Regions from separate parts of the Streptomyces sp. NPDC096132 genome, predicted to be linked through region 3. Evidence: riboswitches for the same ligand, from Rfam matches in the RefSeq annotation. Region 3 holds a riboswitch; each other region holds the start of a gene.
The links. Region 3 has a riboswitch for S-adenosylmethionine ahead of ACIRF9_RS06580 (aminotransferase class V-fold PLP-dependent enzyme). Riboswitches for the same ligand answer to the same signal wherever they lie in the genome.

Region 1 (9,340 bases), on a different contig from region 3:
GGCCTCGAGCGCGAGCTTCACGGCCTGGGCGCCGGTCGCCTCGTCACCCTCGAGCTCCAGCTTCTCGAAGACCTGGGAGGCCTGCAGCAGGGCCACGCCACCACCGGCGACGATGCCCTCCTCGACGGCGGCCTTCGCGTTGCGGACGGCGTCCTCGATGCGGTGCTTGCGCTCCTTGAGCTCCACCTCGGTGGCGGCGCCGGCCTTGATGACCGCGACACCGCCGGCGAGCTTCGCCAGGCGCTCCTGCAGCTTCTCGCGGTCGTAGTCCGAGTCGCTGTTCTCGATCTCGGCGCGGATCTGGTTCACACGGCCCGCGACCTGGTCCGAGGAGCCGGCACCGTCGACGATGGTGGTCTCGTCCTTGGTGATGACGACCTTGCGGGCCTTGCCCAGCAGGTCGAGGGTCGTGTTCTCGAGCTTGAGACCGACCTCCTCGGAGATGACCTCGCCGCCGGTGAGGATGGCGATGTCGTTCAGCATCGCCTTGCGGCGGTCGCCGAAGCCCGGGGCCTTGACCGCGACGGACTTGAAGGTGCCGCGGATCTTGTTGACGACCAGGGTCGACAGGGCCTCGCCCTCGACGTCCTCGGCGATGATCAGCAGCGGCTTGCCCGACTGCATGACCTTCTCCAGAAGCGGGAGCAGGTCCTTGACGTTCGCGATCTTGGAGTTCGCGATCAGGATGTACGGGTCGTCGAGGACGGCCTCCATACGCTCCATGTCGGTGGCGAAGTACGCCGAGATGTAGCCCTTGTCGAAGCGCATACCCTCGGTGAGCTCCAGCTCCAGACCGAAGGTCTGGGACTCCTCGACGGTGATGACGCCTTCCTTGCCGACCTTGTCCATGGCCTCGGCGATCAGCTCGCCGATCTGGGTGTCGGCGGCGGAGATGGAGGCCGTGGAAGCGATCTGCTCCTTGGTCTCGACATCCTTCGCCTGCTCGAGCAGCGCACCGGAGACCGCCTCGACGGCCTTCTCGATACCGCGCTTCAGAGCCATCGGGTTGGCGCCCGCGGCGACGTTGCGGAGGCCTTCCTTGACCAGGGCCTGGGCCAGGACGGTCGCGGTCGTCGTGCCGTCACCGGCTACGTCGTCCGTCTTCTTCGCGACTTCCTTGACCAGCTCGGCGCCGATCTTCTCGTACGGGTCCTCGAGCTCGATCTCCTTGGCGATGGACACACCATCGTTGGTGATCGTGGGGGCGCCCCACTTCTTCTCGAGGACGACGTTGCGGCCCTTGGGGCCGAGCGTCACCTTCACGGCGTCCGCGAGCTGGTTCATGCCGCGCTCGAGGCCGCGCCGCGCCTCCTCGTCGAACGCGATGATCTTGGCCATGTGAAGTGGTCCCTCCAGGACTGGGGGTGATTCCTTCGGACCGCGCCCGCGCCCGCGACGGACGGCTCGCATGCCGCGTGGTTCCTTGCCCCACCTGGCCTGCGGGCCTCACCGACCCGGTCCTTCTTTGTCACTCTCACCTTCAGAGTGCTAACGCCAATGATTAGCACTCGGCATGGTCGAGTGCAAGCGCCTCCGCCTGATCCGCAGGTGAACACGGGCGCCCCGCGCCGCCCACGCGCCCCTCCCGGCCATGCCGAAGGGCCCGTACCCAGGAGGTACGAGCCCTTCGAAGATGAAACAGAAGAACGACGCTGTCAGTCGGCGCGTGCTTCAGCCGGTCGCCAGTCGGACCATGTCCGCCTGCGGCCCCTTCTGGCCCTGCGAGATCTCGAAATCGACCCGCTGACCCTCTTCCAGGGTGCGGTACCCGTCCATCTGGATCGCGCTGTAGTGGACGAAAACATCCGCACCACCGTCGACCGCGATGAAGCCGTACCCCTTCTCCGCGTTGAACCACTTGACGGTGCCCTGAGCCATGCCTAACTCCCCTATTACTGGCCCTTGCACAGATCCACACTTCGCGGATCCGGGTCAGACCTCACCCCCCAGTTGGATTGGGGGCGTGCGCCGGAACGCGTCGACCGCGGCCGAATGTATCTGTCCAACTGCCCTCTGCAACAGGTCACTTGGACGAGAATTCTGGACGCACACGATCCGGAATGTGGCGAGAATTCGCCAGAATTCAGGGCAAGTCGGGCCCCGCAAAAGCCACAAAAGCCACGGAAGCGGCACGCACTTTGGCCACTTCTTGTCGGGCGTAAGGCAGAATTCAAAGGCTCCGGATCAGGGTTTCGCGACCCGGTTCCCCAACTGTACCGCGCTCAACCACACTGAATTGCCCCCTCCGCTTCTCTCACGGAGGGGGCAATTCGATGAACTCTCGGTAATCACTGTTACCGACGGTTACTACCGGTGGGTACTGAACAAGGGTCAGCAGCCGCCGGCGACGGCCGGGATGATGGAGACACCCGCGCCGTCCGGCGTCGCCGTCTCCAGCCCCTGCTCGAACCGGACGTCGTCGTCGTTCACGTACACATTGACGAACCGCCGCAGCTTGCCCTGGTCGTCCAGGACCCGGGCGGCGATCCCGGTGTGGTTCTTCTCCAGATCCGAGATGACCTCCCCGAGGGTCGCGCCCTCGGCGGAGACCTCGGCGGCGCCGCCGGTGTAGGTGCGCAGGATGGTGGGGATGCGGACGTTGACGCTCACGATGTGACCTCCGGTCAGGTGCGTGCTTTTCAGGGGCGCGGGGCTGTATCGATTTGCGGCTGCGCCGCGGGGCGCGACCAGCCCCCACCGGCCCGCAGACGAACAACGACTCTTAGGCGAGCCCAGCCTCACGGAAGGACTCGAGGTTCGGACGGATCGTCGCGGTGAGTCCCGTACCAGCCACCGCATCCAGCGTCTTCAGACCATCACCGGTGTTCAACACCACCGTGGTCTTCGTCGGGTCCAGCAGCCCGTTCTCGATCAGCTTCTTCGTGACGCCGACGGTCACACCCCCGGCGGTCTCCGCGAAGATGCCCTCGGTCCGGGCGAGGATCTTGATCGCCTCGACGACCTGCTCGTCCGTCACGTCCTCCACGGCCCCACCCGTACGCCGAGCGATGTCGAGAACGTAAGGACCGTCCGCCGGGTTGCCGATCGCCAGCGACTTGGCGATGGTGTTCGGCTTCTGCGGCCGGACGACGTCGTGCCCGGCCTTGAAGGCCACCGACACCGGCGAACAACCCTCCGCCTGCGCGCCGAAGATCTTGTACGGCTTGTCCTCGACGAGCCCGAGCTTGATCAGCTCCTGCAGACCCTTGTCGATCTTCGTGAGCTGCGAGCCGGAGGCGATGGGCACGACCAGCTGGTCGGGGAGCTCCCAGCCGAGCTGCTCGGCGATCTCGTACGCGAGCGTCTTGGAGCCCTCGGCGTAGTACGGCCGCAGGTTGACGTTGACGAAGCCCCAGCCCTCGCCCGCCGGGTCGCCGATGAGCTCGGAGCAGAAGCGGTTGACGTCGTCGTAGTTGCCCTCGATGCCGACGAGCTCGCCGCCGTAGATCGCGGCCATGACGACCTTGCCCTGCTCCAGGTCGTGCGGGATGAACACGCAGGAGCGGAAGCCGGCGCGCGCCGCCGCGGCGCCCACCGCGCCGGCCAGGTTGCCGGTGGAGGAGCAGGAGAGGGTGGTGAAGTGGAAGGCGCGGGCGGCCTCGATGGCCTGGGCGACGACCCGGTCCTTGAAGGAGTGGGTCGGGTTGCCGGAGTCGTCCTTGACGAAGAGCTTGCCGGCGTCGACGCCGAGCTCACGCGCCAGGTTGTCGGCCTTGACGAGCTTGGTCCAGCCGGGGTTGATGTTGGGCTTGTCCGCCACGTCCGCCGGGACGGGCAGCAGCGGCGCGTAGCGCCAGATGTTCGCGGGTCCCGCCTCGATGCGCTTGCGGAGCTCCTCCGTTTCGTAGGAGGAGAAGTCGTACGCGATCTCGAGCGGGCCGAAACACTCCTCGCAGGCGAAGACCGGGCCGAGGGGGACGCGGTGACCGCACTCGCGACAGCTCAACGCCGCGGCGGGACCCAGGTCTACGGTGGAGGCGGTGGTGGTTTCAACAGTCTGCGCAGCCATGTGAGGCGAGGCCCTTTCTCCTCATCTTCCTCACGACGCATCTCGCCGTGAGACGGATTTGGCACCTTCCCTAGCCGGGAGCCTCACCACGACGACGTGGTCAGACCGGCTGGAGGGTTGCCGGGGCTTCATCGGGCCGTGTCCCTCTGCCCCTCTGGATGAGCGGTATGTGGTTGTTGAACGCTGAACGCCTGATGACCTCGGACATGCGATGGTCATCCGCGTTGTTCAAGACTGTAACCGAAGGCCAGGACAGTTGAGATAGTCGTCCGAACCGCGAGATGGATCACACGGTCACCTGCCGTGCACCCGGTGTGATCACGACAGTGAGGAGCCGCTGACTGTGCTGGAAGAAGCCGAGCGCTGGCTGGCCACCCGCTCCTGGTCGGTGACCGATCGCCCGCTCCACCGGATCCTGGCGGCCAAGCGCGCCACGGGCCAGTCGGTGTCCGTGGTCCTGCCCGCGCTGAACGAGGAGGAGACGGTCGGCGACATCGTCGCCGTCATCCGTCACGACCTCATGCAACAGGTCCCGCTCGTCGACGAGATCGTCGTCGTCGACTCGGGCTCGACCGACCGTACGGCCCAGGTCGCGGCGGCGGCGGGCGCGCGTGTCGTCCACCGCGACACGATCCTCCCCCGCATCCCGGCCGTGCCCGGCAAGGGCGAGGTCCTGTGGCGCTCGCTGCTCGTCACGACCGGGGACATCGTCTGTTTCATCGACGCGGACCTGAGGGAGTTCTCCTCCGACTTCGTCTCGGGCATCGTGGGCCCCCTGCTCACCGACCCGGGCGTGGACCTGGTCAAGGGCATGTACGACCGTCCCCTGGCCGGCGCGGCCGGCCAGGGCGGGAGGGTCACCGAGCTGATGGCCCGGCCCCTGCTGAACATGCACTGGCCGCAGCTGGCCGGTTTCGTGCAGCCGCTCGGCGGTGAGTACGCGGCCCGCCGCAGCCTGCTGGAGCAGCTGCCCTTCCCCGTCGGGTACGGGGTCGAGCTGGGCATGCTGGTGGACGCGCTGCACCTGGTGGGGCTGGACGCCCTCGCACAGGTGGACGTGGGGGTGCGCAAGCACCGCCACCAGGACGGGCAGGCGCTCGGCCGGATGGCGGCGGCGATCTACCGCACCGCCCAGCTCCGCCTGGCCCGCGGCCACCTGATCCGCCCGTCCCTCACCCAGTTCGAGCGCGGCGGCGACGGCTTCGAGCCGCGCACCTACTCGGTGGACACCGAGGAACGGCCGCCGATGGCGGAGATCGCCGAGTACGCGGCGCGCAAGGTCGCGTAACACCGGGGGCGGGCCGTATACGGGTGATATACGGCCGGAAACGGCCCGCCTACCGGCTGCGACCGTACGTTTGAGCGTTTCCCGTCCGGGCTAGGTTGAGGCGTATGGCTTCCACGCACGACGCTGCTGCTGCTGCTCGGGGTGCTCAGGTGCTGGTCGCGTCAAACCGCGGCCCGGTCTCCTACACGGTGGGCGAGGACGGCTCGCTGCACGCGAAACGCGGGGGTGGCGGGCTGGTCTCCGGTCTGTCGGCCATCGGCCCCGAAGCGGGCGCCCTCTGGGTCTGCTCGGCGCTGTCCGACGGCGACCGGGAGGCGGTCCGGCGCGGGGTCGGCGAGGAGGGCGTGCGGATGCTGCCCATTCCCGCCGACGTGCACGCGGACGCCTACAACGGCATCGCCAACTCGGTCCTCTGGTTCATCCACCATCTGCTCTACCAGACCCCGCTGGAGCCGGTCTTCGACGCGGAGTTCCGGCGCCAGTGGGCGTCGTACGAGACGTACAACCGCGCCTTCGCGGAGGCCCTGGCGCAGGAGGCGGCGCAGGGCGCGGCGGTCCTCGTCCAGGACTACCACCTGTGTCTGGTCCCCGGGCTGCTCCGCGAACTCCGCCCCGACCTGCGCATCGGCCACTTCTCGCACACGCCGTGGGCACCCGTGGACTACTTCGGGCTGCTGCCCGCGGACATCCGGGAGCGGCTGCTGAGGGGCATGCTGGGCGCGGACCGCCTGGGCTTCCTCACCCGGCGCTGGGCGGACGCGTTCACGGCGTGCTGTACGGAGTTCGCCGGCGGCCTGGGGAACACGCGGATCGGCGTGCACGGTCTCGGCGCCGACGCCGACTTCCTGCGCGAGCGCTCGCACCGGCCGGACGTGGAGGAGCGGATCACCGCCCTGCGCGAGGAGATCGGCGGCGAGGGGCGGAAGGCGATCGTCCGGGTCGACCGCACCGAGCTGTCGAAGAACATCGTGCGCGGCCTGCTGGCCTACCGTCAGCTGCTCGACGACCACCCCGAGTGGCGCGAGCGGGTCGTGCACGTCGCCTTCGCGTACCCGTCCCGCCAGGACCTGGCCGTCTACCGGGAGTACACGGCGGAGGTCAGCCGGGTCGCGGAGCAGATCAACGAACGGTACGGCACCCCCGGCTGGACGCCCGTCCTGTTGAACCTCAAGGACGACTTCGCCCGCTCCCTCGCCGCGTACCGCCTCGCGGACGTGGCTCTGGTCAACCCCATCCGGGACGGCATGAACCTCGTCGCCAAGGAGGTCCCCCTGGTCTCCGACGAGGGCTGCGCGCTGGTGCTGTCGCGGGAGGCGGGGGCGTACTGGGAGCTGGGCGAGGACGCGATCGTGGTGAACCCGTACGACGTCCTGGAGACCGCCCGCGCCCTGCACGAGGCCCTCACCATGAAGCCGGAGGAGCGAGCCGACCGCGCCAAACGGCTGGCGGCGGCCGCGACCGCGCTGCCCCCGGCCCAGTGGTTCCTCGACCAGCTGACCGCCCTGCAGCGACTTCAGCCGAGCTGACCGCCCAGCTCCCGCAACAGCCGTACGACCCCGGCCGGGCCGTCGACGACGAGGTCCGCGCGGGCCGCCAGCTCGGCGACCTCCGTGCTGCCGCTGCAGACCAGGAGGCCGGGGACGCCTTCGGAGCGGAGTCGCTCGACGGCGGCGAACGCGGGGAGGTCACCGAGGTCGTCGCCGGCGTAGAGGACGGACTCGGCGCCGGTCTCGCGGACGTGGTCGAGGAGGGCGACGCCCTTGTCCATGCCGGGGGGCCTGAGCTCCAGGACCAGTCGGCCGGGTTCGACGATCAGGCCGTGGCGGCCGGCGAGGTCGGTGAGGGGTTCACGCAGGGCGTCGAAGGCGGCCTGGGGTTCGGTGGCGCGGCGGGTGTGGACGGCGACGGCCCGGCCGCCCTTCTCCTCCACCCAGACGCCCGGCCATCGCCCGGCGGCCTTGTCCAGGACGTCCGGCAGCTCCGCCCGCACGGCGGCGACGCCGGGGTGCGGGGCGGGGGCGGTGATCTTGCCTGTGCGGGCCTCCCAGCGTTCGGCGCCGTAGTGGCCGAGGACGGCGAGGTGTTCCAGGCCCTCCGCTCCGGCGAATCCGCCGTTCCGTACGGCGACCTCGGCCGGGCGGCCGGTGATGACGGCGACGGCGGCGACCTTCGGGGCGAGGGCCGTGAGGGCGGGGAGGGCGTCGGGGTGGGCCCGGGCGTCCTCCGGGTTCTCGACGATGGGGGCGAGGGTGCCGTCGAAGTCGAGGGCGACGAGGGTGGTCGACGGGCTGCTGAGGATCGCGTCCAGCGCGGCGCGGCCTGCGGGGGTAGTGGGTGCGGGGTCCGTGGAGTGCGTCTCTTGGGTGCCCATACGGCGACGATAGCCGCGGGGCGCCGGAGCCGGGGCCGGTGCTGGTGGCTGGGCGGGGGTGGGTCGCGCAGCCCGGCGCTCACGGGGTGCCGCCACGCCCACCCTCCCCCACTCCCGGCTCCGCTCGAGCGGGGGGCACTTTCTGGCGCCGGGCAGCTGCGCACACCTAGGGGCGCGGGGCTGTGTCGATATGCGGCTCCGCCGCGTGGGCGCGACCAGCCACGACGGACCCGCAGCCGAAGTCAGCCGGCGGAGGTCATCTTTCGCCCCTCCGTGCCTCCCTCACCCTCCTCAGCCTGTTCACCGTCACCGGGGCGTGGGCCAGGGCGCGTGGATCGTCGAGGAGGGCGTTGAGGAGTTGGTAGTAGTGGACCGGCGACAGGTCCAGCTCCTCACGGATGGCGCGTTCCTTCGTGCCGGGCCCGGGAAAGCCTCGCCCCTCCAGGGCGAGGATGCTCCGCTCCCTCGCCCCCAGCTGCTCCTCGTGCCGCTCCATGGCTGCACCGTACCGCCGCCCACTGTCACCGCCCCCGCCCAAGGCGTCGTCGCCTCACTCGCCGGTGTCGTTCTCCGCGCCAGTGGCCGTCGCCTGCAGATCGCCCAGGACCGTGGCGGGACTGCCGGACGACGAGACGGCCTTGCCGATCCGCTGCTTGACCGACGCGCTGACCTGCGCCCAGGAGGTCCGCCCCACGGGGTAGAGCTGGGACAGCGGGAGTTCCTCGAGGAACGGCCGCAGCTCGGCGTCCTCGTCGGCCGTGCTCATGACCAGGGAGGCGGAGGTGGTGACCGGCAACAGGTCGTACTCGCGGGAGAAGTCGAGCACGTTCTCGTCGTCGTAGACGAAGTCGAGGAACTTGCCGATCTCCTCGGCGTGCCCGTTCTCCTTGAAGGCCATCATCCAGTCGGCGACGCCCATGGCGACCCTGCTGGGGCCGTCGACGCCGGGCATCGGCACCATGCCGACCTTCACGCCTTTCTCGACGGCCGTCTTCATCAGGGACGGATGGCCGTTGAGCATGCCGACCTGTCCGTCGGCGAACGCGGCGAACGCGTCCGCGCGGTTGAGCTTGCCCGGCGCGACGGGCCCGGTGAGGCCCTTGCCGACCAGCTTGTCCTTCAGCCAGGTGAACGTGTCGATGTTCTCGGTGGAGTCGATGCTGTAGCTGCTGACGGTCTGGGTGTAGCCGCCTCCGCCGCTGAGCAGCCACTGCATGGTCTCGGCCTGTGCCTCCTCGGGCCCGAGGGGCAGCGCGTAGGGGTACTTCACGCCCTCGGCCTTGAGCGCCTCGGCGTCCTCGGCGAGCTCGGCCCAGGTGGTCGGCGGGGTGATCCCGGCCTTGGTGAAGAGGGTCTTGTTGTAGAACAGCAGCCGCGTGGAGGAGGCGAACGGCATGCCGTACTGCGTTCCGCGCACCTTGCCGGCGGTGGCGAGCTGCTGCACGAAGTCGGCCTGGGTGGTGACGGAGAGGACGTCGTCGACCTTGTACAGCTGGTCGGCGGCCGCGTAGTCGGCGTAGGCGCCGATCTGCGCCATGTCGGGCGCCCTGCCCGCGTCGACCATCGCCTTGACCTTGGCGTCGACGTCGTTCCATGAGTAGACGGTCACGTCGACCGTGACGTCCGGGTGCTCCTTCTCGTAGGCCTCGACGAGCTCGGCCCAGTACTTCTT
Region 2 (9,340 bases), on a different contig from region 3:
TGGCTCGCCCGCCAGTCGTACGACCTGGACCGCCTCGGGGAGCGGCTCACCGACCCGCCGGCCACCCCGGCCCCGCCCCCAGCCACCACGGCAGTCGCCATGCCCGTCACACCGGCCGTCACATCAGAAGGAGAACCGCGCCATGGTGTCGTCGCCCGCACCGACCCCGCGCCCCGGTGACCAGCTCGCCTCGGCCACCGGCACCACCCGGGTGATCGTCATCCGGGCCCCCGAGAGCGCCACCGGCCCCATCGAGTGCGGCGGCACCCCGATGGTCCCCGCCGGACAGGCCCTGACCGCACCGCCGGCCGGAGAAGCGCCCGGCACCCTGATCGGCAAGCGGTACGTCGACGCCGCCGACACCCTCGAACTCCTCTGCACCGCCTCCGGCGCGGGCCCGCTGACCTTCGGAGGTGAGCCGCTGACCGTCAAGGCACCCAAGGCGCTGCCCGCCTCCGACTGACGGACCCCGCCTCCCGTACTCACCTGGTGGACGCCCCCTTGACGTCGGCCGGAGGCGGATCGACACTCGATCCAGGAATCCTAGTGAACGGGTAGGGAAACATGGGGTGCCTGGAGACGGCCACCGGCCGAGCGAGCCGCACGGCATGGTCGTCACCCCTCCTCACCTCCCGCCGTCACATCGACCTGCAGCGCGTCTGCAGCGCCATCAGCCCTTAGGGCGGGTCTTTCGGATCAGCCTGGGGCCGCGGGTCCTGGCACGCTCATCTGCGGCGTTGTCGTCGGTCCCCGACTCCCCCACTCTCGACTTCGCTCGAGCGGGGGGACCTCCATCGCGTCGGCTCCCTCCTCCGCCTCGCAGCTGCACGCACCAGGACCCGCTCACCGGCGTCACCCAGGCGCCGCGGCTCCGAGTCAGGCTGATCCGAAAGACCCGCCCGGGGCTGAGCCGGGCCCTCCCCGCGCCGAAAGCCACGGCGGTGTCCCACGGGCACCGCCCCGGTCGGCGCGTGTGGACGAGGGCCGTCTCCCTTTTCGACGTCGCATCCGCCGCGCGCACGTCCCTCAGCGCGCCCGCCTCCGGGGAGAGTCATGTCCGTCACACCGCTGGCCACCCACCTGCCCGTCCGCCCCGCCCCCGCCTTCCGGGGCCGCATCGGGCGGGACGCGCGCAGTGGCCACTACGCCGTGCCGCGCCGCTACCGCCTCCATCTGTCCACCGCCGACCCGGACGGCCTGCGCATCGCCGTCACCCACACCCTCCTCGGCCTGGACCGGGCCTGTCCGGTGACCTTCCTGCCCGCCGTGCCCGACTGTCCCGACGGCGGCCATCGGGCACTGCGCCCGCTCTACGACGCCAGCGCCCACCGCTACACCGGCCCGGCTCTCGCACCGGTGCTCAGCGACGACTGGTCCGGCCGGATCGTCTCCACCCACGGGCCCGACATCGCCCGCGACCTGGCCGAGCGCAGCGAGATGGGGGACCCCCCGGCCGAAGGCTGGGGGAGCTTCGGCGGCGGTCGGCCCGCGCTGTACCCGCGCGGCGCCGAGTCGGAGGTCGAGGCCGTCGAGCGGATGTGCGCGCGGGGCATCGAGGGGGCCGCACAGCGCGCCGGGGACGCGGGAGCGGGCGAGGCGGAGCGCGCCGCCGCGCTCGACGAGCTCCTCACCACACTCGACGTGCTGGAGCAAGGGCTCAGCGCCCAGCCGTACCTGATCAGTGATCAGATCACGGCCGCCGACGTGGAGTTGTGGGTCGCGCTGGTCCAGCTCGACACCGTGCACCGGCATCACCTCGACGCGGACGCCGTGCACTGCATCGCCGGACACCCCGCCCTGTGGGCCTACGCCCGCCGGCTGGCCGCCCACCCGGCCTTCGGCGCGCACCTCGACCTCGATGGCATCGCCCGTCGCCACCGCGCCCGCTGCCAGGGCCTGGAGGCCGCCGGCTCGGCCGTCCAGATCCTGGACTGGGCGACCCACGCGGCGGACGGCGACGGCGCCCCTCCGCAGGTCAACGGGGACTGAAGCAAGTCCGCTCCTTGGACGGCCGTTGACATTCGATCGGTCAACTGCCTTACTTACGGACCAGAACGGTCATGAGTGTCAGCGACAAGCCCTGGCTTGCTGACCGGCAACCCTCGCACCGCGGTGGGGTGCCCCAGGTGACGACCGGACCGGATGACGTACCGGCAAGGACGTTTCGGTAAGCGCGAGGGCCCCTGAGGGCCACAACAGTGACGGAGACACCCATGTACGCAGCTCTCAGGACGGCGCCCCGCCGCCTCCGGGGCTGCGTACACCCGTCCGCGCAGCCGCTCGTCGCCGACCGCGCCGTCGATCTGCTCCGCGTGAACAGCGCACTGTGTACCGCACCGGGCCGTGCCCGCTGTCGGGGCTGACCTCTCCGAAGTCCCCGCCCCGCCTCCGCGTTCCTGACGAACACCGCCCGAGCGGTGTGCCGTTGACCGCCCCACCCCGGTTCCCCGTACGCATCCGTGCGCCGTACGTCTGACGACGGCCGCCCACCGCGGCTGCGCCGGCCCGGGGTGCCCGACTCCCGCCGGAGCCCCTCATGAGTGAACCCCCAGGCGCCGTGACCCTCGCCGAGGCACCCGCCGCCGACACCCCGTCAGAGAAGCTCACCGCGCAGCGCGTCCAGCCGCTGCGCCGGCCGGGCCGCTGGATCGCCACCGCCGTCGTGCTGGTGCTGGTGGCCCAGTTCGCGCACGGACTGGTGTCCAACCCCTTCTACCAGTGGGACCGCTTCGGCTACTGGTTCCTGCGGCCGGTCATCCTCGACGGACTGCTCATCACCCTCGAAGTCGCCGCGTACAGCGCCGTGCTGGGCCTCCTCGGCGGGATCCTGCTCGCGCTCGCCCGGCTGTCGAAGAGCCCGGTGCTGCGCGCGGTCAGCTGGACCTACGTCTGGGCGCTGCGCTCCATCCCGCTGATCGTCGTCCTGCTCTTCCTGTACAACTTCAGCGCCCTGTACCAGACGCTGAGCCTGGGCGTCCCCTTCGGCCCCGCCTTCTTCACCTTCGACGAGTCCCGGCTCGCCACCGACATGGTGATCGCCGTCGTCGGCCTCAGCCTCAACGAGGCCGCCTACGCCGCCGAGGTGGTCCGCGGCGGCATCCTCTCCGTCGACCAGGGCCAGCACGAGGCGGCCTCGGCGCTCGGACTGCCCAAGGGCTACCAGTTCTGGAAGATCGTCTTCCCGCAGGCCCTGCGGTCGATCACCCCGAACTACGTCAACCAGCTGATCGGCCTGATCAAGTCCACCTCGCTGGTCTTCTACGTGTCGCTGCTCGACCTGTTCGGCACCGCGCAGACCATGGGCGCCACCTACCCCGGCGACATCGTGCCGCTGCTGCTCGTCGTCACCGTCTGGTACCTGCTCCTGACCAGCCTCGTCTCCGTCGTCCAGTTCTACGTCGAGCGGTACTACGCCCGGGGCGCCACGCGCTCCCTGCCGCCGACGCCGTTGCAGAAGCTGCGGACCGGTCTCACCGACCTGCGGGCCCGCATCCGCCGGGAGGCCGCCGTATGACCACCGAGACCGTGAAGACCGATCAGGTCGCCGACGTCGTACCCGCCGCCGTCGAGGTGCACGACGTGCACAAGTGGTACGGCGCCCACCGGGTCCTGGACGGCGTGAGCCTGACCGTGCGGCCCGGCGAGGTCACCGTGATCCTCGGCCCGTCCGGCTCCGGCAAGTCCACCCTGCTGCGGGTCATCAACCACCTGGAGAAGCCGGAGATCGGCTACGTCAGCGTCAACGGCGAGCCGATCGGCGTCCGCCGGCACGGCGACCGGCTGCGCGAGCTGAGCGAGCGGACCATCCTGACCCAGCGCGGCCGCATCGGCTTCGTCTTCCAGAACTTCAACCTCTTCCCGCACCTGACCGTGCTGGACAACGTCGCCGCCGCCCCCGTGGCGACGGGGAAGCTCGCCAAGCCCGAGGCCCAGGAACTCGCCCGCGAACTCCTCGGCCGGGTCGGCCTCGCCGACAAGGCCGGCGCCTACCCCCGGCAGCTGTCCGGCGGCCAGCAGCAGCGCGTCGCGATCGCCCGCGCCCTCGCCCTGCGCCCCGGCGTCATCCTCTTCGACGAGCCCACCTCCGCCCTCGACCCCGAACTCGTCGGCGAGGTCCTCGCCGTCATCAAGGACCTCGCGACCAGCGGCACGACCCTCGTCATCGTCACCCACGAGGTCGGCTTCGCCCGCGAGGTCGCCGACCGGGTCGTCTTCATCGACGCCGGAAAGATCGTCGAACAGGGCCCGCCCCACGAGGTCCTCGACAAGCCCCGGCACGAGCGGACCCGGGACTTCCTCAGCAAGGTGCTCTGACACCGCCCCCTGACTTCCCCCCACGGCATCACCCTCTCTCATCACACCCAGCCCCAAAGGATGGCCATGCCCACCCACTTCACCCGACGCAGCCTGATTCGCGGAATCACCGCGGCGACCGCGGTCGCCACCCTCGCCACCGGGCTCGCCGCCTGCGGTGGAGACAGCGACGCCGCCACCACGACCGACAGCGCCGCCTCGGGCGGCGTGACCATCGGCCGGGTGTCCAACGGCGCCGCCAAGGAGACGACCCTGAAGGTCTCCGAGGTCAAGTCCATCAGCGCCGAACTCCCGGACGCCGTCAGGAAGAGCGGCACGCTGAACATCGGCGTCGGCGCCCTGCCCTCCGGCTTCGCCCCGCTGGCGTACGTCGGCGACGACCAGAAGACCCTCACCGGCGCCGAGCCCGACTTCGGCCGCCTGGTGGCCGCGGTCCTCGGCCTGAAGCCCGAGACGAAGAACTTCACCTGGGAGAACCTCTTCGTCGGCATCGACAGCGGCAAGGTCGACGTCGCCTTCTCGAACGTCACCGACACCGAGGAGCGCAAGAAGAAGTACGAGTTCGCCTCCTACCGGCAGGACAACCTCGGCTTCGAGGTGAAGAAGTCCAACACCTGGAACTTCGACGGCAACTACGAGAACCTCGCCGGCCTCACCGTCTCCGTCGGCTCCGGCACCAACCAGGAGAAGATCCTGCTGGAGTGGAAGAAGAAGCTGGAAGCCGAGGGCAAGAAGCTCACCGTCAAGTACTTCCCGGACCGCAACGGCACCTACCTGGCACTCAACAGCGGCAAGATCGACGCGTTCTTCGGCCCCAACCCCGGCATCGCCTACAACGTCTCCCAGACCGCGGGCACCGCCAACGCGACCCGTAACGCGGGCACGTTCTCCGGCGCGGGCGAGTCGCTCCAGGGCCTGATCGCCGCCACCGCGAAGAAGGACAGCGGCCTCGCCAAGCCGCTCGCCGACGCCATCAACTACCTGATCAAGAACGGGCAGTACGCCAAGTGGCTGGCCGCCTACAACCTCTCCAACGAGGCCGTCGCCAAGTCCGAGGTCAACCCGCCCGGCCTGCCGCTGGACAACTCCTGATCAACCGTCACCGAACCGGTGAGCCATGCAAGTTGAGTTAGGCACGACAGGAAAGGACTCCGCCTCCGTGGCTTCCCCGATCGACCTCCGCGGAGGCGGAGCCCCCACCGTCACCGACCCGCACCCCCTCGACAACGCCGTCTGGGCCGCCCTCACCGGCCCGCACGCCCACCTCGCCGAAAGCGTCGGCCGCGCCGCCCGCTACCCGGCGGACGTCTACGCCTTCGCCGCCCTCGCCGACCCGCGCGACCCGGACGCCTGGGCCGACCTGCACACCCTCGCCGGACCCGGAACGGCCGTACGGATCAAGCCCGTCGACCGCGTTCCCGACGGCTGGGAGCTGCTGGGCGGGGGAGAGGGCGTCCAGCTCGTCGCCACCGGCGCGTTCCGCACCGAACCCGCCCCCGAGGCCGTCCCCCTCGGAACCGACGAGGTGCCGGAGATCCTCGACCTCGTCGCCCGCACCCGTCCCGGACCCTTCCTCCGGAGGACGATCACCCTCGGCACCTACCTCGGCATCCGCCACCAGGACCGGCTGATCGCCCTGGCGGGCGAACGCCTCCGACTCGACGGCTGGACCGAGATCAGCGCCGTTTGCACCGACCCCGGTCATCGGGGCAAGGGTCTGGCCACCCGCCTGATCCGCGCGGTCGGCCACGGCATCCGCGAGCGCGGCGACATCCCGTTCCTGCACGCCGCCGCCGACAACACCCCGGCGATCCGCCTCTACGAGTCCCTCGGCTTCCGGCTGCGCCGCCGCTCGACCATCGTCTCGGTGCGCACCCCGGGAACACCCGGCGAGGCCGGGGCGTTGTGACTCACGACGAGATGTGCCGCGCGCGCCCTCAGGACGCGCCCAGAAGGGGGAGGTGACGGTCGTGACCCACATACGCCACACCGTGCACCTCCACTCCCGGCCCCACATCGACCTCCAGCGCGTGGCCGGCGCGCTCTGTTGCTCCTGACCCTCCCCCAGCCTTCGGCCGGGGGGACCCCCATCTCGCTGCGCTCCCCCCTGCCGCACCCGTGTCATGGGTGGCGTGCGCCCTCGTACGGACCTCCAGGAAGGCACCCCCGTGTCCTCGACTCCCGCTACCCCGCTGCACCTCGCCGTCGCCCTCGACGGCACCGGCTGGCACCCCGCCTCCTGGCGCGAGCCGGTCGCCCGCCCCCGTGAGCTGCTCACCGCCGGATACTGGGCCGACCTGGTCGCCGAGGCCGAGCGCGGCCTGATCGACTTCGTCACCATCGAGGACGGCCTCGGCCCCCAGTCCTCCCACTTCCTGGACCCGGACGACCGCACCGACCAGGTCCGCGGCCGCCTCGACGCCGTCCTGATCGCCTCCCGCATCGCCCCGCTCACCCGCCACATAGGCCTGGTGCCGACGGTGGTGTCCACGCACACGGAGCCCTTCCACATCTCCAAGGCGATCGCCACCCTCGACTATGTGAGCACCGGCCGCGCGGGCCTGCGCGTCCAGATCACCGCCCGCCCCACCGAGGCCGCCCACTTCGGCCGCCGCACGATCCCCCGCATCGAGGCCTACGACGCCCCGGCCACCCAGGAGCTGGTGACCGACCTGTTCGACGAGGCCGCCGACTACGTGGAGGTCGTGCGCCGCCTCTGGGACAGCTGGGAGGACGGCGCGGAGATCCGGGACGTGGCCACCGGCCGCTTCATCGACCGGGACAAGCTGCACTACATCGACTTCGAGGGCCGCCACTTCAGCGTCAAGGGCCCCTCCATCACGCCCCGGCCGCCGCAGGGCCAGCCCCTGGTCACCGCGCTCGCCCACGCCACCGTCCCGTACCGCCTGGTCGCCCGGGCCGCGGACGTCGGCCATGTCACCCCGCACGACACCGACCAGGCCCGCGCGATCGTCGCCGAGATCCGCGCCGAGCAGCAGGCGGCGGGCCGCGCCGACGAGCCCCTGCACATCTTCGGCGACCTGGTCGTCCTCCTCGACGACGACTCCGCCGAGGCCGCCGCCCGCCGCGACCGGCTCGACGCCCTGGCCGGCCAGGAGTACACCAGCGACGCCCGGATCTTCGCGGGCAGCCCGACCCAACTCGCCGATCTGCTGCAGGAGTTCCAGTCCGCCGGCCTCACCGGCTTCCGGCTGCGCCCCGCCGTCGCCGGACACGACCTGCCCGCCATCACCCGGGGCCTCGTCCCCGAACTCCAGCGCCGCGACGCCTTCCGCCGCGCCTACGAGGCCGACACCCTGCGCGGACTGCTCGGCCTGACCCGCCCCGCCAACCGCTACGCCGCCGCCTGAGCGGGCGGGAGAGGACACCCCATGAGCAAGCCGCTGAAGCAGATCCACCTGGCCGCCCACTTCCCCGGCGTCAACAACACCACCGTGTGGAGCGACCCGAAGGCCGGCAGCCACATCGAGTTCAGTTCCTTCGCCCACTTCGCGCGCACCGCCGAACGCGCCAAGTTCGACTTCCTCTTCCTCGCCGAGGGCCTCAGGCTCCGCGAACAGGGCGGCGAGATCTACGACCTGGACGTCGTCGGCCGCCCCGACACCTTCACCGTCCTCGCCGCGCTCGCCGCCGTCACCGAACACCTCGGCCTGACCGGCACCATCAACTCCACCTTCAACGAGCCCTACGAGGTGGCCCGCCAGTTCGCCAGCCTCGACCACCTCTCCGGCGGCCGCTCCGCGTGGAACGTCGTCACCTCCTGGGACGCCTTCACCGGCGAGAACTTCCGCCGCGGCGGCTTCCTCCCCCAGGAGGAGCGCTACTCCCGTGCCAAGGAGTTCCTCGCCACGGCGAACGAACTCTTCGACTCCTGGCAGGGCGACGAGATCGCCGCCGACCAGGCCACCGGCACCTTCCTGCGGGACGCCAAGGCCGGCGCCTTCGTCCACGAGGGCCGGCACTTCGACATCCACGGCCGCTTCAACGTCCCGCGCAGTCCCCAGGGCCGCCCGGTGATCTTCCAGGCGGGCGATTCCGACGAGGGCCGCGAGTTCGCCGCCTCCTCCGCGGACGCCATCTTCAGCCGGTACGCCGAGCTCGAAGCCGGCCAGGCCTTCTACACGGACGTGAAGTCCCGCCTCACCAAGTACGGCCGCCGCTCCGACCAGCTGCTGATCCTGCCCGCCGCCACCTTCGTCCTCGGCGACACCGACGCCGAGGCCGAGGAGATCGCGAAGGACGTGCGCCGTCAGCAGGTCAGCGGCGCCACCGCCCTCAAGCACCTGGAGTTCGTCTGGAACCGTGACCTCTCCTCGTACGACCCGGACGGCCCCCTGCCCGACATCGACCCCGACCTCGGTGAGAACCACATCTCCCGCGGCCGTGCCCAGGTGCGCATGTACCGGGACCCGCTGGCCACCGCCCGCGAGTGGCGGGAGCTCGCGGCGGCCAACAACTGGTCGATCCGCGACCTGGTCATCGAGAACGGCAACCGCCAGAACTTCGTCGGCTCGGCGCGGACCATAGCCCGGACGATCAACGACTACGTCCAGGCCGACGCCGGCGACGGCTTCATCCTCGTCCCGCACATCACCCCGAGCGGTCTCGACGAGTTCGCCGACCGGGTCGTACCGCTGCTCCAGGAACAGGGCGTCTTCCGCACGGAGTACGAGGGCACCACCCTCCGCGACCACCTGGGCCTCGCCCACCCGGACGAGGCGGGCACCGAGCGGGCCGCGTCGTGAAGTTCCTCGCCATCACCCTGATCGTGCACCGCCCCGATCCGGTCACCGGGGTGCGGAAGTCCACCCAGGAACGCTTCCGCGAGGTGCTCGACAACGCCCTGCTGGCCGAGGAGCTCGGCTTCGACGGCTTCGGCGTGGGGGAGCGGCACGAGCGGCCGTTCATCTCCTCCTCGCCGACGGTCGTCCTCAGCCACATCGCGGCGCTCACCCGGCGGATCCGGCTGTTCACCGCCGTCACGACCCTCAGTCTCCTCGACCCG
Region 3 (9,340 bases):
ACGGTCGCCCTGCTGTTCACGCTGTCGATGCTGGCCACCGTCGCCTTCATCGCCGCGTACGTGGCGATCCCCGCCGACAAGTCGATCTTCGTGTTCCCGATCGGCCACCTCAGCGCGCTGAACTTCGCGCTGGGTCTGACGCTGGGCACGGCGCTGTTCACCATCGGCGCCGGCGCGGTCCACTGGGCCCGCACCCTGATGTCGGACGTCGAGGTCGCCGACGACCGTCACGCGATCGCGGCCGACCCCGAGGTCCGTGCGAAGGTCCACGCGGACTTCAAGCAGGGCGCCAAGGAATCGGCGATCGGCCGTCGCAAGCTGATCCGCAACACGATGTTCGGCGCGCTCACCCTGGTGCCGCTCTCCGGTGTCGTGCTGCTGCGCGACCTGGGCCCGCTGCCCGAGGACAAGCTGCGCCACACGCTGTGGGCCAAGGGCAAGCTCCTCGTCAACATGAACACGAACGAGCCGCTGCGTCCTTCGGACGTCGCCGTCGGTTCGCTCACCTTCGCCAAGCCCGAGGGCCTGGAGGAGCACGACGAGGACTTCCAGAACGAGATCGCCAAGGCGGCCCTGATGATCGTCCGGCTCCAGCCGGAGGACATCAAGGACAAGCAGGAACTCGAGTGGTCCCACCAGGGCATCGTGGCGTACTCGAAGATCTGCACCCACGTCGGTTGCCCGATCTCCCTGTACGAGCAGCAGACACACCACGTGCTGTGCCCCTGCCACCAGTCCACCTTCGACCTCTCCGACGGTGCCAAGGTCATCTTCGGCCCGGCCGGTCACGCTCTGCCGCAGCTGCGCATCGGCGTGAACGACGAGGGCTACCTCGAGGCGCTCGGCGACTTCGAAGAGCCCGTCGGTCCTGCTTTCTGGGAGCGCGGATGAGTACGACAGAGAACACCGAGTCCCGCGAACGCGGGAAGGCGCCGGCCGGCGAGCGGATCGCCGACTGGGCCGACGGCCGGCTGGGGATCTACTCCCTGGCCAAGGCCAACATGCGCAAGATCTTCCCCGACCACTGGTCGTTCATGCTGGGCGAGGTCGCGCTCTACAGCTTCATCATCATCATCCTGACGGGTGTGTACCTGACGCTGTTCTTCCACCCGTCGATGAACGAGGTGGAGTACCACGGCAGCTACGTCCCGCTCCAGGGACAGCTGATGTCCGAGGCGTTCAGCTCGACCCTGCACATCTCCTTCGACGTGCGCGGCGGTCTGCTCATCCGGCAGATCCACCACTGGGCGGCGCTGATCTTCCTCGCGGCCATGTTCGTGCACATGATGCGCGTGTTCTTCACCGGCGCGTTCCGCAAGCCGCGTGAGATCAACTGGCTGTTCGGCTTCCTGCTGTTCGTCCTCGGCATGTTCACCGGTTTCACCGGTTACTCGCTCCCGGACGACCTGCTCTCCGGCACCGGTGTCCGCTTCACCCAGGGCGCCATCCTGTCGATGCCGATCGTCGGCACGTACATCTCGATGTTCCTGTTCGGCGGGGAGTTCCCGGGCCACGACTTCGTGGCGCGGTTCTACTCGATCCACATCCTGCTGCTGCCGGGCATCATGCTCGGCCTGGTGGTGGGCCACCTGATCCTGGTCTTCTACCACAAGCACACGCAGTTCGCGGGCCCCGGAAAGACCAACAAGAACGTCGTCGGCATGCCGCTGCTGCCGGTGTACATGGCCAAGGCCGGAGGCTTCTTCTTCCTGGTCTTCGGTGTCATCGCGCTCATCGCCGGCATCGCGCAGATCAACCCGATCTGGGCCATGGGCCCCTACCGTCCGGACCAGGTGTCCACCGGCGCCCAGCCCGACTGGTACATGGGCTTCGCCGAGGGTCTGATCCGTTTCATGCCGGGCTGGGAGGTCAACCTCTGGGGCCACACCCTGGTCCTGGGCGTGTTCATCCCGCTGGTCCTCTTCGGTGTCGTCCTCGCGGCGCTCGCGCTCTACCCCTTCATCGAGTCGTGGGTCACGGGCGACAAGCGCGAGCACCACATCCTGGACCGTCCGCGCAACGCCCCCACGCGCACCGCGCTGGGCGTCGCCTGGGTCACGATGTACATGATCACGCTGGTCGGTGGTGGCAACGACCTGTGGGCCACGCACTTCAACCTGTCGATCAACTCGATCACCTGGTTCGTCCGGATCTTCTTCTTCGTCGGACCGGTCATCGCGTACATCCTCACCAAGCGGATCTGCCTCGGCCTGCAGCGCCGCGACAAGGACAAGGTGCTGCACGGTCGCGAGACCGGCACCATCAAGCGCCTGCCGCACGGTGAGTTCATCGAGGTCCACGAGCCGCTCAGCCAGGAGCAGCTGCACACGATCACGGCGCACGAGCAGTACGAGCCGGTCGCGATCGGTCCGGCCGTCGACGAGAACGGCGTCGAGCGCAAGATCAAGCGGTCCGAGAAGCTGCGCGCCAAGATCAGCAACGCGTACTTCGGCGAGGACCAGCAGATCCCGAAGCCGACTGTCGAGGAGTACAAGGAGATCACGAGCGGCCACGGCCACCACTGATCCTCCGGCGTCGCCACGCCACGGTCGAAGGGCCCCGTCCGGTGTTCGGACGGGGCCCTTCGCCGTGCCTCCCGGCTGGATAGGGTGGGAGCGCACTCTCCGACGAGAGAACTCGCGATCCGGTACGACACACCCAGGAGCGGCTGATGAGCGCTGTGACCCCCGCTGGAGGCGACACCGCGGCGGGCCGTTCCTGGCCCGACGTGCTGAACGCCCTGCTGTACGGCCGTGACCAGAGCGCCGACGCCACGGCGTGGGCGATGGACCGGATCATGCGCGGTGAGGCGACGGACGCGCAGATCGCCGGGTTCGTGGTGGCCCTGCGGGCCAAGGGCGAGACCGTCGAGGAGATCAACGGCCTCGTCCGGGCCATGTACGAGCACGCCAACGTGATCGAGGTGCCCGGGCGGACGGTGGACATCGTCGGCACGGGCGGCGACGGCGCCAAGACCGTCAACATCTCCACCATGTCGGCGATCGTCGTCGCCGGCACGGGCGCCACGGTCGTCAAGCACGGCAACCGGGCCGCGTCCTCCGCCTCCGGCGCCTCGGACGTCCTGGAGAAGCTCGGCGTCAATCTGGAGCTGACCCCGGCGCGGGTGGCCGAGGTGGCCCAGGAGGCCGGGATCACCTTCTGCTTCGCGATCAAGTTCCATCCGGCGCTGCGGCACGCGGGCGCCGCACGCGGCCAGCTGGGCATCCGTACGGTGTTCAACATCCTCGGTCCGCTGACCAACCCGGCCCGGGTGCGGGCCCAGGCGGTCGGGGTCGCGGACCCGCGCATGGCGCCCGTCGTCGCGGGTGTCTTCGCCGAGCGCGGCAACTCCTCCCTGGTCTTCCGGGGCGACGACGGCCTCGACGAGCTGACCACGACGGCCACCTCCCGGGTGTGGGCCGTCCGGGACGGCAAGGTCACCGAGGAGTCCTTCGACCCGCGTGACGTCGGCATCGAGCTGGTGCCGGTGGAGGCCCTGCGGGGCGGGGACCCGTCGTACAACGCGGAGGTCGCCCGCCGCCTCCTGGACGGCGAGACGGGCCCCGTACGGGACGCCGTACTCCTGAACTCGGCAGCGGCCCTGGTGGCCCTCGACCCGGGCCCCGGGCCCCTCGCCGAGCAGATCCGCACCGGCATGGCCAAGGCGGCCGAGTCCATCGACTCTGGCGCGGCCAAGCGGGCCCTGGAGCGCTGGGTCGCGGCCAGCAACGCCTAGCCGTCACGTCACCCCGATGGTCGTCCCGCGATCCGGACACGGGTTGCGGGACGACGATCACTTCACGTACGTTCCTGTACCAGGTCATGAGTGACAGTCATGAGGCCCCGGCCGACTGTCCGGCAACCCTCCGTCCGTGGCGGGGTGCCCCGGGTGAAGACCAGGCCGTGGGCAGCGAGGTCCACGGCAAGCGCGGATCCCTCACGAACCAGGGATCCTGGTCGTTCGAGGAGTCTTCCGTGAGCAAGCGAATGCGATAGGGCGCCGAGCCCCGCCTCCGCACACCCATCTCACTTTTCTCTTTTCTCACGGGAGTTCCCCATGTCTGTCTCCACCGCTGCCTCCGCCCAGACCATTTGTGCCCCGCTGCCCGTTCTGGGCCGGGATGTCACCGTCCCGCTCGTCACGGGCGGCGAGGTCACCTACGCGGCGCTCGACTACGCGGCCAGCGCCCCGGCCCTCCAGCGGGTCTGGGACGACGTGGCGGCCTACGCGCCCTACTACGGCAGCGTGCACCGCGGGGCCGGCTACCTCTCCCAGCTGTCGACCGACCTCTTCGAGAACGCCCGCCGGACGGTCGCCGAGTTCCTCGACTGCCGCGAGGACGACCAGCTGATCTTCACCCGGTCGACCACCGACTCGCTCAACCTCCTCGCCGCCGCGCTGCCCGCCGACTGCCAGGTCTTCGTCTTCGAGACCGAGCACCATGCGAGCCTGCTGCCCTGGAAGGACGCCCGGGTCACCTACCTCGACGCCCCGCGCACCCCGGAGCGGGCCGTCGAGACCCTGGAGCGGGCCCTCGCCGCCCGGGACCCCCAGGGCCCCGCCCTGGTGTGCGTCACCGGCGCCTCCAACGTCACCGGCGAGCTGTGGCCCGTACGCGAACTGGCGGCTGCTGCGCACGCCCACGGTGCCCGGATCGTCCTCGACGCCGCGCAGCTCGCCCCGCACCACCCGGTGAGCGTCCAGGACCTCGACGTCGACTGGGTCGCCTTCTCCGGGCACAAGCTGTACGCCCCCTTCGGCTCCGGCGTCCTCGCGGGCCGCGCGGACTGGCTGCGCGAGGCCCAGCCGTACCTGGCCGGCGGCGGCGCCAGCCGCAAGGTCACCCGGCGCGAGGACGGGGGAGTGGACGTGGAGTGGCACGAGAGCGCGGCCCGCCACGAGGCCGGCTCCCCGAACGTCATCGGCGCCTACTCCATCGCGTCGGCCTGCAAGGCGCTGACGGAGGCCGGCTTCGACACCCTCGTGGCCCGCGAGCAGCACCTCGTCGAGAAGGTGCGGGCGGGCCTGGCCGAGGTCCCGGAGGTCCGGATCCTCTCCCTCTTCGGCGACGACGCCCCGCGGGTCGGCGTGATCTCCTTCGTCGTCGAGGGCTGGAACAGCTCCCACTTCGCCGCGGCCCTCTCCGCCGAGTACGGCATCGGCGTCCGCGACGGCCTGTTCTGCGCCCACCCCCTCGTGCGCACCCTTCTGGGCAGCGACCCGCAGACCCAGGGCGAGTGCGGCGCCCCGGAGGCGGCCCCGGGCGAGAAGTCCCTCAACGCCATCCGGGTGAGCTTCGGCGCCGGCACCCCCGACGAGCACGTGGACCGCTTCGTGGCGGCGGTCCGGGAGCTGGTGGCCGACGGCGCGAAGTGGACGTACCGCACGGAGGACGGCCGCTGCGTCCCGGCCGTCTGACGTACCGACGTCTACCCGGGCCGATACGCTCCCCTCAGCAACTGTACGGAGGGCAGGGGGAGCACGGGGTGCAGGAGCTGCGCGAGACGGATCCTCGGACCATCGGTCCCTACCGGGTCCTGGGCAGACTCGGATCCGGCGGCATGGGGGAGGTGTACTTCGCCGAGGCGCGGGGCGGGCCGCGGCTGGCCGTGAAGGTGGTGCGGGCCGAACACGCGGAGGACCGCACCTTCCGCGCGCGGTTCCGGCACGAGGTGCGGGCCGCGCAGAGCGTCGGAGGGGCGGGCACGTACACCGCGCGGGTCGTGGACGCGGACACCGAGGCCGAACGGCCGTGGATGGCCACCGAGTTCGTGGCCGGGCCGAACCTGCGGGACGCGGTGCTCGACGGCGGGCCCCTGCCGGGGGACGCGGTACGGCTCCTCGCGGCCGCGCTGGGCGAGGCGCTGGCCGCGATCCACGCCAAGGGGCTGGTGCACCGGGATCTCAAGCCCTCCAACATCCTGCTCGCCTCCGACGGTCCCCGGGTCATCGACTTCGGGATCGTCCGGGCCCTGGAAGGGACGGCGCTGACCCGGACCGGGGTGGTCGTCGGCTCGGTCGGCTATGTCTCGCCGGAGCAGATCCGCAACGGCGCCCGGGTGGGGCCGGCCTGTGACGTCTTCTCGCTGGGCGCGGTCCTCGCGTATGCCGCCGGCGGACGGGAACCGTTCGGCGAGGGACAGGATTCGGTTGTCCTGTTGCGGATTCTGACCGGGGACGTCGATCTGTCCGCCGTACCGAAGGCGGATCTGCCGCTGGTGGAGTCATGTCTGCGGGACGACCCCGGCGCACGGCCGACGCCCGCGGACGTGGTCGCGGCCACCGGGCACACCGCGCGCTCCCTGCGCGAAGGCCTGCGGGCCGGGTGGTACACACCCGGCGCCCCGCGGCGGCCCGCGGCCTCGGACGGCGGTGAGCGCTGGATCCCGGAACACGGCTCGGGAGAGCGGGAGAGCCGGGTGGAGTACGTGGCGCCCATGACCGTCACCGACGTGCCGCAGGCCGCGGAGCCCGCACCGCGGGCACCCTCGCGGCGACGGCTGCTGGGAGCCCTGGCCGGCGGCGCGGCGGTGGTGGCGGCCGGGGGCCTCGGCGGCCGGCTGCTGCTGCGGGACGCGTCGGACGGCACCCGCCGGGCCACGGCCGGCGCCTCCTCCTCGGGCACACCGGACGCGCCCCGAGTGGGCTGGCAGTACAAGGTCGACGGGCTCGGCGGGAAGCGGGGGCCCTGTGCCGCGCTGTCGCCCGACGGGAAGCGCCTGTACGTCGGCGGCAAGGACGGCTCGCTGCACGCCGTGGGCCTGAACGGGCTGAAGGTATGGCAGACGGCTCTGGGCGGGGAGGTCATGTCCCCGCTCGCCACCGCCGACGGCGTGTACTGCCTGCTGTTCGACGGGCAGGAGGGCGCCTCGAAACTCTGCGCGCTCAGCCACACCGGGAAGGTCCGCTGGACCCGGTCGTTCGCCGCGGCGAACAGCCAGGTCCCGGTGGCCTCGGGACGGCTGGTGCTGGTGTCGTACGGCGGGACCTCGGACGCGGGCGGTGTGCGGGCCTTCGCCCCGGACGGCAGCGTGCGGTGGACCACGTCCACCGGGGCGGCGCCGACCAGCGAGCCCCTGGTGGCGGACGGTGTGGTGTACGTCGGCACGTTCGGGGACGAGGCATGGGCCCTGGACGCGGCGAGCGGGAAGCGGCTGTGGACCGCGCGCGTGGGCCTGGACACCGGGCGGCCGACGCCGGTCGGGAAGACGCTGGTGGTCGGCTCGGGCGGCGAGCAGCCGCTGCACGGCATCGGCCTGAGCGGCAAGTCGCTGTGGAACCGGCGCGACGACGAGCTGGGCGGCAGCCGCTACCTCACCTGGGTGGCCTTCGGCGGCCTCGCCGTCACCGCGAGCGACTACCAGCTCGTGGCCCTGGATCCCGCCGACGGATCGACGGCGTGGACCTTCCTGCCCGGCGGCGAGGGCAGCCAGTACAGCGATCCCACGGTCTCGGGCGACACCGTCTACCTGCGCCAGGGCTCGATGCTCTACGGCGTGGACCGCCGGGGCGAGCGCACCTGGCAGAAGCGGGCCGAGGGCGGGGCGTCCCTCGGCACCCAGAGCCCGGTCGTCCATGACAACCGGATCTACTCGGCCACCGCCGACGGCATCACCGCCCTCGCCCTGTAGCCCCGGGCGCGTCCTGGGCTGCTAGCTGTCGAGCCCGATGGCGAACGCCGCCTCGAGGTCGTGCTGGGAGTAGGTGCGGAACGCGACGTGGGTGTCGGTCGCCTCCACGCCCGGGATCTTGCTGATGCTGCCGGGGATGACCTCCGCGAGGTCCTCGTGCTGCTTCACCCGCACCATGGCGATCAGGTCGTAGGTGCCCGTGACGGAGAAGACCTCGCTGACGGAGTCCAGCGCGGCGATCCGCTCCGCGATCTCGGGGATCCGGTCCACGCTGGTCTTGATGAGGACGATCGCGGTGATCACGGCTGGTTCTCTCCCTCGGGGGCCGTTGCTGGGGCGGCCCTCACTCTAGTCGTAGGACGAAAACGGGCCCACGCGTAACAGAAGCCGAGACCGAAGCCCACCAGGTGCGCCAGATACGCCACCCCGGGCCCCTGGTCGGCCTGCCCCGCGGCCACCCACTGCAGCGCCGCCCAGAACGGCAGCACGACCCACGCCGGGAAACGCAGCGGCAGGAAGAACAGGAACGGCAGGAGACTGGTCACCCGGGCCCGGGGGAACAGGTGGAGGAACGCGCCGAGGACCGCCGAGATCGCCCCGGAGGCCCCCACCAGCGAATGCGAGGACCCGGCGTGGGCGGCCGCGTACCCCACCAGGGCCAGATAGCCGCAGCCGACGTAGAAGAGGGTGAACTGCATGCGGCCCATCCGGTCCTCGGTCATCGCCCCGAAGACGTAGAGGAAGAGCATGTTGCCCAGGAGGTGCACCCAGCTGCCGTGGACGAACAGGGCCGTGGCGGGGGTCAGCGCGGCGCGCGCGGAGCCGTCGAAGAGTTCCGCCGGGACCACGCCCCAGCGGCGGAAATAGGCCCGCTGCGCCGCCACCAGCTCGTCGCCGGAGCCGTACGACGGATTGAGGCCCGAGGCCGGGCCGATCGCGAAGATCAGACAGCACAGCGCGATCAGTCCGTACGTCACCGGCGCCGAGGGGCTGCGGAGGGCTCTGCGGACGGTCCCGCTCCAGTTGCCGATCATGAACACAGAGCATGGCGTAACGGGACGCACCCGCACAGATCGCCTCGCCGCCGGATCGGGCGGTGGGACGGATGGGCGGCGAGTACCCGCCAGGCCGTAGGGTTACGAGCCATGCACAGCGGGGAGCCTCCGGCGCGACCCGAGTGGAAGACCGACACTAGAAGGAAGCGGACAGTCACGATGACGGTTCCCCTGCCGACCGCGACCACGCGGTGGCGCTGCACCCTCTGCGGCAACCTCACCCGGTTCGACGTGACGCGCTCGTCGAAGGTCGTCGAGTACGTCCACCTCGACCTTGCCGGAGAACCGAAGGTGGAGGAGCGCGAGGTGGTCAGTGAGACCATCGAGTCGGTGCGGTGCCGCTGGTGCAACGCAGTGGACCAGGTGGAACTCGTGGATCGGCCCGGCGCCGGCTCCTGACAGGAGCCGGCCCCGCACAGGTATTGGGGTGTGACGGATGGTGGAGAGCGCAGGCGGGGGGCCGGGCGACGGCGCCGCTGAGGTGCTCGACCGTCCGCTGCCCGACGGTGTGCGCCGCCGGGTCGTGCAGATCGTCTCCGACGGCTTCGGCGGCCTGACCGTCGGCGAACTTCCCGCACAGTTGCGGCAGTACGCCCGGTTCGCCCCGAACCGCCGGGCGAAGTTCGCGGGCAACGCGATGGCGGCCGCGCTGG

Region 1: it holds a riboswitch for S-adenosylmethionine, as region 3 does, so the genes downstream of both, thrC (threonine synthase) here and ACIRF9_RS06580 (aminotransferase class V-fold PLP-dependent enzyme) in region 3, are expected to answer to the same signal.
Region 2: it holds a riboswitch for S-adenosylmethionine, as region 3 does, so the genes downstream of both, ACIRF9_RS08445 (amino acid ABC transporter permease) here and ACIRF9_RS06580 (aminotransferase class V-fold PLP-dependent enzyme) in region 3, are expected to answer to the same signal.

What each region holds. Positions count from the first base shown of each region.
Region 1 covers NZ_JBIWGA010000006.1:314,414-323,753, forward strand. Annotated here, with positions in the region: gene groL (chaperonin GroEL) at 1-1,338, opposite strand, end outside; gene ACIRF9_RS17100 (cold-shock protein) at 1,672-1,878, opposite strand; gene ACIRF9_RS17105 (MoaD/ThiS family protein) at 2,332-2,610, opposite strand; gene thrC (threonine synthase) at 2,723-4,009, opposite strand; SAM riboswitch class I at 4,028-4,174, opposite strand; gene ACIRF9_RS17115 (glucosyl-3-phosphoglycerate synthase) at 4,353-5,297, shown strand; gene ACIRF9_RS17120 (trehalose-6-phosphate synthase) at 5,402-6,823, shown strand; gene otsB (trehalose-phosphatase) at 6,811-7,668, opposite strand; gene ACIRF9_RS17130 (DUF3263 domain-containing protein) at 7,925-8,164, opposite strand; gene ACIRF9_RS17135 (ABC transporter substrate-binding protein) at 8,219-9,340, opposite strand, start outside.
Region 2 covers NZ_JBIWGA010000003.1:139,196-148,535, forward strand. Annotated here, with positions in the region: gene ACIRF9_RS08425 (hypothetical protein) at 1-180, shown strand, start outside; gene ACIRF9_RS08430 (hypothetical protein) at 143-463, shown strand; gene ACIRF9_RS08435 (putative leader peptide) at 565-681, shown strand; gene ACIRF9_RS08440 (glutathione S-transferase C-terminal domain-containing protein) at 1,054-1,989, shown strand; SAM riboswitch class IV at 2,057-2,180, shown strand; gene ACIRF9_RS08445 (amino acid ABC transporter permease) at 2,537-3,514, shown strand; gene ACIRF9_RS08450 (amino acid ABC transporter ATP-binding protein) at 3,511-4,314, shown strand; gene ACIRF9_RS08455 (ABC transporter substrate-binding protein) at 4,381-5,406, shown strand; gene ACIRF9_RS08460 (GNAT family N-acetyltransferase) at 5,474-6,223, shown strand; gene ACIRF9_RS08465 (putative leader peptide) at 6,306-6,371, shown strand; gene ACIRF9_RS08470 (LLM class flavin-dependent oxidoreductase) at 6,483-7,685, shown strand; gene ACIRF9_RS08475 (NtaA/DmoA family FMN-dependent monooxygenase) at 7,707-9,080, shown strand; gene ACIRF9_RS08480 (LLM class flavin-dependent oxidoreductase) at 9,077-9,340, shown strand, end outside.
Region 3 covers NZ_JBIWGA010000002.1:480,441-489,780, reverse strand. Annotated here, with positions in the region: gene ACIRF9_RS06595 (Rieske 2Fe-2S domain-containing protein) at 1-891, shown strand, start outside; gene ACIRF9_RS06590 (cytochrome bc complex cytochrome b subunit) at 888-2,525, shown strand; gene trpD (anthranilate phosphoribosyltransferase) at 2,672-3,736, shown strand; SAM riboswitch class IV at 3,819-3,935, shown strand; gene ACIRF9_RS06580 (aminotransferase class V-fold PLP-dependent enzyme) at 4,058-5,419, shown strand; gene ACIRF9_RS06575 (PQQ-binding-like beta-propeller repeat protein) at 5,488-7,632, shown strand; gene ACIRF9_RS06570 (Lrp/AsnC family transcriptional regulator) at 7,654-7,935, opposite strand; gene ACIRF9_RS06565 (rhomboid family intramembrane serine protease) at 7,932-8,666, opposite strand; gene ACIRF9_RS06560 (hypothetical protein) at 8,847-9,086, shown strand; gene ACIRF9_RS06555 (NYN domain-containing protein) at 9,124-9,340, shown strand, end outside.